3 regions of the Janthinobacterium sp. 67 genome follow, and region 3 is predicted to be linked to each of the others. Evidence: predicted binding sites of a transcription regulator. Region 3 holds the regulator's gene; each other region holds the start of a gene.

Region 1 (3,278 bases), 1.4 Mb from region 3:
TTCGGTAAGGAAGCGGTCGTCGTCGACCGCCGCGAGCAGCGCAAGCGCGACCAGGCCCTGGGCCTGGTGCCATTCGCCGTCAAGCTGAACAGCGATCTGGTCTTGCAATTGCAGACCCTGGCCAAGGAACGCGGCGTGGATCTGAATGAAGTGGTCGCCGAGCTGATCACCAAAGGCTTGGCTGCAGCTTAACGGCCGACCATGTTTATCTGTTGATAAACATCATTTGTAAAACTAAAAGGCGCCTCGCGGCGCCTTTTACATTGCGGCATGGCTGGCGATTACACGTAGGCGGCCAGGGCGCCCTTCATTTTTTTCAGCGCCGCCACTTCGATTTGACGGATGCGTTCGGCCGATACGCCGAACTCGTCCGCCAGCGCGTGCAAGGTGGCGCCGGAGCCGTCGTCGTTGGCCAGCCAGCGCGCTTCGATGATGCGGCGCGAACGGGCGTCGAGCTTGCTCAAGGCCGTTTCCAGGCCTTCCGATTGCAAACGCGTCACTTGTTCCGCTTCCAGCACCTTGGTCGGCTCGCTTTGCTCCGACGACAGGTAGGCGATCGGTGAAAACTTGTCGTCTTCATCGTCGGTCGGCGATTCCAGCGCGATGTCGCGGCCGCTCAAACGCGTTTCCATCTCGATCACTTCTTCGCGCTTCACGTCGAGCAGCTTGGCCAGCGCATCGATCTGCTTCGGCGTCATCGCGTCCAGGCCCGTCTTGTGGCTGCGCAGGTTGAAGAACAGCTTGCGCTGTGCCTTCGTCGTCGCGACCTTGACCAGGCGCCAGTTTTTCAGGATGTACTCGTGCATCTCGGCTTTCACCCAGTGCATGGCGTACGACACCAGGCGCACGCCCTGGTCCGGATCGAAACGTTTCACGGCTTTCATCAAGCCGATATTGCCTTCCTGAATCAGGTCGGCATGCGGCAAGCCATAGCCCAGGTAGCCGCGGGCAATCGAGACCACCAGGCGCAGGTGCGACAGCACCAGCTCTTGCGCGGCGGCCAGGTCATTTTTTTCGCGCAGGCGTTTCGCCAGCGAAATTTCTTCGTCGTGGGTCAACATGGGCAGGCGGTTCACGGCCGAAATATAGGCGTCGATATTGCCCAGATTGCCAGTGAAACCGAGGCCCAGCGCATTACTTTTGGTCGGAACCAATGCGGACGTTGCGGACATCATAGTCATGTTTTCTCCCTCGTAGTCTTGCTTTGTTCCAGTTGGCCACGTCACGCGACGTGGTCCTGTTGTCTGTTTGCGTATTCGGTCTTGCACTTTGCAGAGCGCGGCACCATCTTCATCTGGCGTCCATGGCGCTACTGCCTTTGGTATGTCCCTATATTAGCACTCTCTGCTTGAGAGTGCCAATCAGCACATTTAATCGTCCTGATAGCCTAAATACTATGGCGGGTTAATGCTTGATATATATCTCTGAACAGCGATTTGAACACGTAACCAGTCTACGACCTCTGGCTGAAGCGAACCTTAAGAATACTTGCTAAACATCAAGATAACAGCAGATGGGGAGGGTGAGGCGCATGGCGGCACCGCAGGCGCCGCCATGGAAGGGAAGGTCAGTTCAGGCGCGCCAGGTGGCGCTGCACGCAGAGGAAGGCGCCGATCAGGCCCAGGCCGGCGCTGACGGCCAGCAAGCCGGCCATCGGCAGCGGCGCCAGCGGCACCAGCTGGAATTCGGACGCGTACAGGCGGGCAAATTCGGCAATCGCGGTATTGAGCGGTTGCAAGGCCAGCGCGACGGCGCCCAGGGCCAGCGCGCCGGCACACAGGCCCAGCAGGGCGCCCGTGTAATAGAAGGGGCGGTGGATGAAGGTGTCCGTGGCGCCGATCAGTTTCGAAATGCTGATTTCATCGCGCTGCTGCATCACCTGCAGGCGGATGGTATTGAAGACCACGGCGATCACGGCCACGCCCAGGGTGATGGCCAGCAGCAGCAGCACCAGGCGCAGCACGCCCAGCAGGGCCGCCAGGCGCTTGACCCAGGCCGAATCGACCTGCGCCGATTCCACGCCGGGCAAGTGGCGCAGCTGTTCCGCCACCGCGTCGACGTCCCGCGCTTCGCTGGCGCTGCTGAAGGCATCGAGTTTCAGCACATAGCTGTCGGGCAGGGGATTGTCGCCCAGGGTGCTGAGCACGTCTGCCAGGCCATTCTTGTTTTTCAGGGTATCGAGCGCCTGTTCGCGCGGGATGAAGACGATCTTCGCCTTTTGCTCGCCGACGATCTTGCGCATGGAACTGGCCAGGGCCACGGCTTGCTCGCGCGGCGTGTCGATCTTCAGGAAGACGCTGATTTCCGGATCGACCGACATCTGTTCCGACATGGGACGCACGTTGTCGAGCATGGTCAAGCCGGCGAACGGCAGCGACAGCGCGATGGCGACCACGACGACGTTCAACAGGAAGCCGCCCGGCGACTTGCGCAGGTGAATCAGCGCCGAACCCAGCGCGAAACGGTGTTGCCGGAACCAGCCTCTCATGACTGTTCTCCCTGCGCGTCGTCCTGGTCGGGCGATGGCGCAAAATTGGGATCGGGCGGCGCGAAGACGGGCGCCTGCGTGGCCTTGTCGATGGCCACCAGCTGGCCGTTCTTCAGGTGGATCACGCGGGCGGCGGCGTCGAGCATCTGTTCGTCATGGCTGGAAATGAGGCAGGTCACGCCCACGGAGTGGAAGGCCTTCAGGGCGTCGAGCACCTTGTTGGCGCTGGCGCGGTCCAGGTTGGCCGTCGGTTCGTCGGCCAGGATGATCTGCGGCCGGTTGACGATGGCGCGCGCGATCGATACGCGCTGCTGCTCGCCGCCCGACAGCGACAGCGGACGCGCCATGGCGCGGTCCAGCAATCCCACCTTGTCGAGTGCGGCGCGCGCGCGCTGCTCGGCGGCCGCCTTGTGGGCGCCGACGACGAGCAGCGGCAGCATGACGTTGGCCAGGATGGAGCGGTCGTTCAATAATTTTTGCTGCTGGAAGATCAGGCCCATGTTACGGCGCAAAAACGGCACGCCTGCCGGCTTGATCTTGGCCATGTCCTGGCCATTGACGATCAGCTTGCCCGACGTGGGGCGTTCCATGGCGGCGATCATTTTCAGCAGGGTGGATTTGCCGGCGCCGGACGGGCCGGCCAGAAACACCAGCTCGCCCTTGGCAATACTGAGCGAAATGTCGCTGAGCGCCACGGCATCGGGGGAGTATTGCTTGGAGACGTGCTGAAATTCAATCATGTAGGTAGGCTTATCCGAGCAGCGCTTCGACAAATTCGGCAGCCACGAAA
Region 2 (3,278 bases), 750 kb from region 3:
TTGCACGATCATGCGCAGTGGCTCTTCCATTGCGCGCAGGACGATCTTGATACCGGCGTCTTGATCAGGATTGTCGCCCTTGACCGTGATGTTGGCGCGTGCGCGCAGCAGGGCTACGCCGCCGCCTGGCACGATGCCTTCTTCCACGGCAGCGCGGGTCGCGTGCAGTGCATCTTCAACGCGGGCTTTTTTCTCTTTCATTTCGACTTCGGTGGCTGCGCCAACCTTGATCACGGCAACGCCGCCAGCCAGTTTGGCGACGCGCTCTTGCAGTTTTTCACGGTCGTAGTCCGAGGTCGCTTCTTCGATCTGTACACGCACTTGTTTTACGCGTGCTTCGATCGAGGCAGCTTCGCCGGCGCCATCGATGACGATGGTGTTTTCCTTGCCCACTTCGATGCGTTTCGCTTGGCCCAGTTCGGCCAGGGTCACTTTTTCCAGGGTCAGGCCGACTTCTTCAGCGATCACTTGGCCGCCGGTCAGGACAGCGATGTCTTCCAGCATGGCTTTGCGGCGGTCGCCGAAGCCAGGTGCTTTCACTGCGCAGGTTTTCAGGATGCCGCGGATGTTGTTCACAACCAGCGTGGCCAGCGCTTCGCCTTCGATGTCTTCCGCGATGATCAGCAGTGGACGGCCAGCTTTTGCGACTTGTTCCAGTACCGGCAGCAGGTCACGGATGTTCGAGATTTTCTTGTCGCACAACAGGACGAATGGGCTGTCCAGTACGGCAACTTGTTTCTCCGGGTTGTTGATGAAGTATGGCGACAGGTAGCCGCGGTCGAACTGCATGCCTTCAACGATGTCCAGCTCGTCGTTCAGCGACTTGCCGTCTTCTACGGTGATGACGCCTTCCTTGCCGACTTTTTCCATCGCTTCAGCGATACGCTCGCCGATCGAGTAGTCCGAGTTCGCCGAGATCGCGCCAACCTGGGCGATTTCCTTGGTCGTGGTGCAAGGACGGGCGATTTTCGCCAGTTCTTCGACGGTCGCAGCAACAGCCTTGTCGATACCGCGCTTCAGGTCCATCGGGTTCATGCCGGCGGCAACGAACTTCATGCCTTCGCGCACGATGGCTTGTGCCAGCACGGTGGCGGTGGTGGTGCCGTCGCCGGCGTTGTCGCTGGTGCGGGAAGCAACTTCCTTGACCATTTGCGCGCCCATGTTCATGAGCTTGTCTTTGAGTTCAACTTCTTTCGCTACCGACACACCATCCTTGGTGACGGTAGGGGCGCCGAACGAGCGCTCCAGGACCACGTTGCGGCCTTTCGGGCCCAAGGTGACTTTGACTGCGTTGGCGAGGATATTGACGCCTTCGACCATCTTGGCGCGCGCTGCGTCGCCGAATACTACTTCTTTAGCTGCCATGTTCAATTCTCCAGAAATTTCGGAATGAGTTATCTAAAACGTGGAAACAATTACTTGACGACGATCGCCATGATGTCTTCTTCGCGCATGACCAGCAGCTCATCGCCGTCAACTTTGACGGTTTGGCCGGCGTACTTGCCGAACAGGACGCGGTCGCCCACTTTGACATCCAGAGGACGGACTTTGCCGTCGTCGAGAATCTTGCCATTGCCTACGGCAAGGACTTCGCCTTGATCCGGTTTTTCAGCAGCTGCATCAGGAATGATGAGGCCGGACGCAGTCTTGGTTTCCTGGTCGAGGCGTTTGACGATGACGCGATCGTTCAATGGGCGCAGATTCATACAAAACTCCTTAAAGTTCAATGGATAAGTGTTGCTGAATGAATACATGCCTGGCACAGCGCCAGGCGTGCTTTCAGTGACCGCCGTTGAAAGCAGCCCGCAACGGTCAAGCAAACCCCATGGCATCGTTGCGTGCCGGCTTGAGCAGTGGTGCATCGCGGCGTCGCCCACCGCGTAGCGTTCCCTGCTGTTGTCCGGCATGCACCATCATGTCCTGAGGATTGCTACGAAAGAGTTTGTTAGCACTCTCTACTAACGAGTGCTAATTATAGGGACGGTAGGGGGCTTATTCAAGGGGAACATATTGATACTTGTTCCGCGCAGCCTGCATTTACACAGGGTTTGCGCAAACGCAAGCCTCGTTCCCGGGCGTCAGCAACAGGCGCGACTCTAGCATGCCCGTCGGGCGGACGGCGTTCCTGTACGCAAAGGAAACAGAGTTTTGCTATGGATTTTGATAAGATGATTAGAATTGCATATCAATATCGCCATTCGCACCTGAAAGCTCACTCATCATGCCATCGACTCTTTCCCGTCCCGCCCTGCGCCTGCTGGGCGCCGCCGTCCTCGGTTTCGCCTGCCTGGGCAATGCCGCCGCGCAAACGCCCACCATCGCCGACGAGATCACGGTGGCCACCCTGACGCCGCAGCAAAAGGAAATGCTGCTTAACGAGCTGTTCAAGGACTTGAACAAGGATGACGACGACCAGGAAGCGCACGTGTGGGACAACGGCGGCGAGCGCGGCGTGATGGTCAAAGTCAGCTATAACTTCAGCAACTCGGGCATGACGGAGCACAGCCTGAAGGCGCACGTGTGCCGCGACCTGACATTCGTCGTCACGGCGGCTGGTAAAACGCAGGACTTGAGCCGGCGCACCTGTTCGCAGAGCAGCGGCCGCTGGGACGTGCAGGGCAAGGACCCGGCGCCCGTCGTGTATCCGCCTTTCCTGTCCGACGTGACGGTGGCCAAGCTGAATGCCAAAGAGCAGGCAGCGCTGCTGAAGGCGGCCGTGCGCACCCTGAAGGATGAAGAGGATGGCAAGAGCCGCCAGTGGAGCAACAAGGGCTTGGGCAATGCGCAGCCGCTGGCAGTGCGCCTGACGCCCTCGGGCACGGACGCCAAACCCGGCAGCTACAGCCGTACTTGCCGCGATTTGACGATGGTGCTTGACGGCAAGGGCGGACAACAGACCTTGACGCGCCGCTCTTGCGAAAACCGCTATGGCGGACTCGATATCGAAGCCGATTACGTCGACGAGTAAAACGCTGCCATCGCGGCGCCCGCAGATGCGCGCAGTTGGCGAAAAGCGCCGGAAAAAGTGTGTATTGTCCGCCAACTGCCCTGCATTGATGTAAATATGTGTGACAGCGGCGTGATTCGATTGACGCCCATGGAGCGTCCGCCCTATAGTGGCGGAATGATTTCCGAATTCAACGAATTATCCGACAAAATAGGCCTGCTGGCCGAAATGACCCATGCGCTGCGCCGTGAAAACGCGCAACTGCGCAAGGATAACGCCGCCCTGTCCGCCGAAAACGCCCTGTACGTGCAACGCATGCGCGAGGCGCAGG
Region 3 (3,278 bases):
GTGTTGACCAGCTTGGTGAAAACAAAGGAAGTCTGACCTGCGGAGACCGGCAAGCGTTCGCCATTGTTCAGGAGAATCAGGCCATCTTTTGCCAGATTGGAGACTTGGCCACTCAGATACAGGTTGCCGCCGCTGCCGCCGCAAGCCGCCAATGTGACGGCGCAAGCCGCCGCCAGCATCGAGCGCAGGTACAAATTTTTCATACATTCTCCAAAACGAATTAGGTTGGGTAGCGCAACGCGGACGCTGGCGCCGCATTGGAATGGCGCCTATTTTAGTCTATCTGGCAAGCTCGATGATCTTGCCTTGTATCACCCTGTAACAATTTTTCGCCGGGAAGCGCTGGCCCGGCCCCATTTCATGGGGGCGCAGCCATGCTGGCTGTGGCGATCAATGCGACAATAGATGCAGGCTGCGCACTGTGGCGCGGCATCCACCGTGAATCCCATGTCTCTTGCTCCTGTAAAACCTGCCGTGCCGCCCAAGGCCATCCTGTTCGACCTCGACGATACCTTGTGGCCCATCGCGCCCGTGATTGCCGCCGCCGAAACCTTGCTGCACGACTGGCTGGCCGCGCATGCGCCCAAGGTGGCGCAGCAGTTTTCCATCGAGGTGCTGCGCCAGCACCGTCTGGCCATGCTGAATGAACAACCGCATTTCCATGGCAACCTGATCGAGCTGCGCCGCGCGGGCCTGCTGACCGCCTTCGAGGCGGCGGGCGAGGATCCGGCCCTCGTCGATGGCGCCATCGCGCAGTTCATGGCGGCGCGCCATCGCGTGCAGCCATATGACGATGTCTTGCCTGGCCTGGCCTGGATGGGCCAGCGCATGCTGGTCGGTTCGATTTCGAATGGCAATGCGGATCTTGAAATTATCGGCCTGGCGCAGCATTTCAAGGTATCGATTGCCGCCAGCGATTTCGGCGTGGCCAAGCCCGATGCCAGCATCTTCCTGGCCGGCTGCGCCGCGTTGGGCGTGGCGCCCCATGAAGCTGTGTATGTCGGCGACGATTTATACTTCGACGTGACGGGCGCGCAAGGGGCGGGCATGCGTGCCGTGTGGATGAACCGCAAGGGCAGCGACGCCCACCTGGCCGCCGGCGTGCAGCCCGACGCCATCTGCGCCAACTTCGATGAATTGCTGCTGTGGCTGCAAGGACAACTGGAAGATTGATCGCCGCTGGACGGGCGAACGTGCATAATAGGCGCTGTTGATGCACGTTCGGCCGCTTTCGTTGCCGCTTGCTTAACAAAATACTTGCTTAACTAAGACACCATGCAACTCGATACACGTGCCCAAACACTGCTGAAAGCCCTGGTCGAGCGATATATCGCCGACGGCCTGCCGGTCGGTTCGCGCGCCTTGTCGAAAATATCCGGCCTCGACCTGTCGCCGGCCACGATCCGCAACATCATGGCCGACCTGGAAGAGCTCGGCTATGTGGCCAGCCCGCACACCTCGGCCGGACGCATCCCCACGCCGCGCGGCTACCGCATCTTTGTCGACACCTTGCTGACGGTCCAGCATATGGACGAACATATGGTGGAGTCGCGCATGCGCCTGCAGACGCCGCAGCCGCAAAAGACCATCGCCAACGCGGCGCAGATGCTGTCGTCGCTGTCGCAGTTTGCCGGCGTCGTGCTTAGCCCGCGCCGCGAATCCGTGTTCCAGCAAATCGAATTTCTGCGCCTGTCCGAAAAACGCATCCTGCTTGTCATCGTCGCGCCCGGCGGCGACGTGCAGAACCGCCTATTGCTGACGGAGGCCGACTATACGCCGGCGCAACTGGTGCAATCGGCTAACTACATCAACCAGAATTATGGCGGCCTGTCGTTCGACGCCGTGCGCGTGCGCCTGCAGGGCGAACTGCGCCAGTTGCGCGACGATATGGGCAGCCTGATGCAGGCTGCCGTGGAGGCGGGCAGCGAAGCGATGGCCGACCATAGCGACGACATGGTGATTTCCGGCGAGCGCAACTTGCTCAGCGTGAGCGATCTGTCATCGAATATGCATTCGCTGCGCCAGATGTTCGACATGTTCGAGCAAAAAACGGGCTTGATGCAGCTGCTCGACGTGTCGAGCAAGGCGACGGGCGTGCAGATTTTCATCGGCGGCGAATCGAAGCTCGTGCCGATGGATGAAATGAGCGTGGTGACGGCGCCGTATGAAGTCAACGGCAAGATCGTGGGAACGTTGGGAGTGATCGGACCGACGCGCATGGCTTACGAGCGCGTCATCCCGATTGTCGATATTACGGCCAAGTTGCTGTCGAACGCACTGAGCCATCATTGACCGTACTGCCTGCCAAGCCAGCCGCCCCGTGGGAGCGGCAAGCCTGGGTCAGGCCGTTTTGTGCGGGCAAGCCGTCTTGGTGCAGTTGCCGTAGATGGCCAGCGCGTGTTCGGCGATCTTGAAGCCGCGCTCTTCAGCCACTTTTTGCTGGCGGATTTCGATCTCTTCGTCGAAGAATTCTTCGACGCGGCCACAGTCGAGGCACACCAGGTGGTCGTGGTGGGAGCCTTCGTTGAGTTCGAAAATCGCCTTGCCGGTTTCAAAATGGTTGCGGTTGAGCAATCCGGCTTGTTCGAATTGGGTCAGGACACGGTAGACAGTTGCCAAGCCGACATCCATATTGTCGGCCAGCAGAATCTTGTAGACGTCTTCCGCGGTCAGGTGGCGTACCGGGCTACTCTGGAAGATATCGAGTATCTTCAGCCGTGGCAGGGTGGCTTTCAGGCCGCTTGCCTTGAGATCACTAGGATTGTTACTCATGTTTGTTGCTCGTATGTGGGTCAGGTGCTTTATCATATAGCGTTTTGTCGGGGAGTGCCAAAATATGCATTTTTTGGCGGGCCGGTCACTCCTGGCGTTTTGTTCATCAAATTGAGGTCATTTATGCGCGTAACACCGGCTGTATTGCCATCTCTCTGGCACCGTATTTCATTCCGAGCACCAGTCGTGGCAGGCATGGTGTGTGTCGCGCTGGCCATGTCCGGCTGCGCCAGCCGTGGCATTCTTGGCGAAAAGCCGGCAGCTGCTCAAAAAGAAGGCAAGGAAGTGGTTCCCGAACAGGGCGCACAAACGACCACCATCACGCCGCTGCAAAAATTCATGTGGTTTTTCTCGCCCTACCGTCCTGACATTCAACAAGGCAACTTTGTCTCCGAAGAGATGCTGGCCCAGTTGAAAGTGGGCATGACGCGCGACCAGGTGCGTTTCGTCCTCGGCACCTCGCTGCTGACCGATATCTTCCATGCCGACCGCTGGGATTACCCATT

The links. The regulator HrcA, encoded in region 3, represses chaperone genes, less so after heat shock. The targets are predictions, from matches to a motif close to TTAGCACTCNNNNNNNNNGAGTGCTAA.
Region 1: the regulator HrcA is predicted to act here: its motif matches at 1,335-1,361, upstream of rpoH (RNA polymerase sigma factor RpoH).
Region 2: the regulator HrcA is predicted to act here: its motif matches at 1,946-1,972, upstream of groES (co-chaperone GroES).

The regions. Positions count from the first base shown of each region.
Region 1 covers NZ_PGES01000001.1:5,060,687-5,063,964, forward strand. The annotation lists gene CLU90_RS22760 (hypothetical protein) at 1-192, shown strand, start outside; gene rpoH (RNA polymerase sigma factor RpoH) at 282-1,175, opposite strand; gene ftsX (permease-like cell division protein FtsX) at 1,568-2,488, opposite strand; gene CLU90_RS22775 (cell division ATP-binding protein FtsE) at 2,485-3,228, opposite strand; gene ftsY (signal recognition particle-docking protein FtsY) at 3,239-3,278, opposite strand, start outside.
Region 2 covers NZ_PGES01000001.1:2,915,948-2,919,225, reverse strand. The annotation lists gene groL (chaperonin GroEL) at 1-1,365, opposite strand, end outside; gene groES (co-chaperone GroES) at 1,416-1,706, opposite strand; gene CLU90_RS13130 (hypothetical protein) at 2,222-2,968, shown strand; gene CLU90_RS13125 (DUF904 domain-containing protein) at 3,125-3,278, shown strand, end outside.
Region 3 covers NZ_PGES01000001.1:3,667,655-3,670,932, reverse strand. The annotation lists gene CLU90_RS16535 (hypothetical protein) at 1-203, opposite strand, end outside; gene CLU90_RS16530 (HAD family hydrolase) at 448-1,173, shown strand; gene hrcA (heat-inducible transcriptional repressor HrcA) at 1,276-2,292, shown strand; gene fur (ferric iron uptake transcriptional regulator) at 2,341-2,772, opposite strand; gene CLU90_RS16515 (outer membrane protein assembly factor BamE) at 2,968-3,278, shown strand, end outside.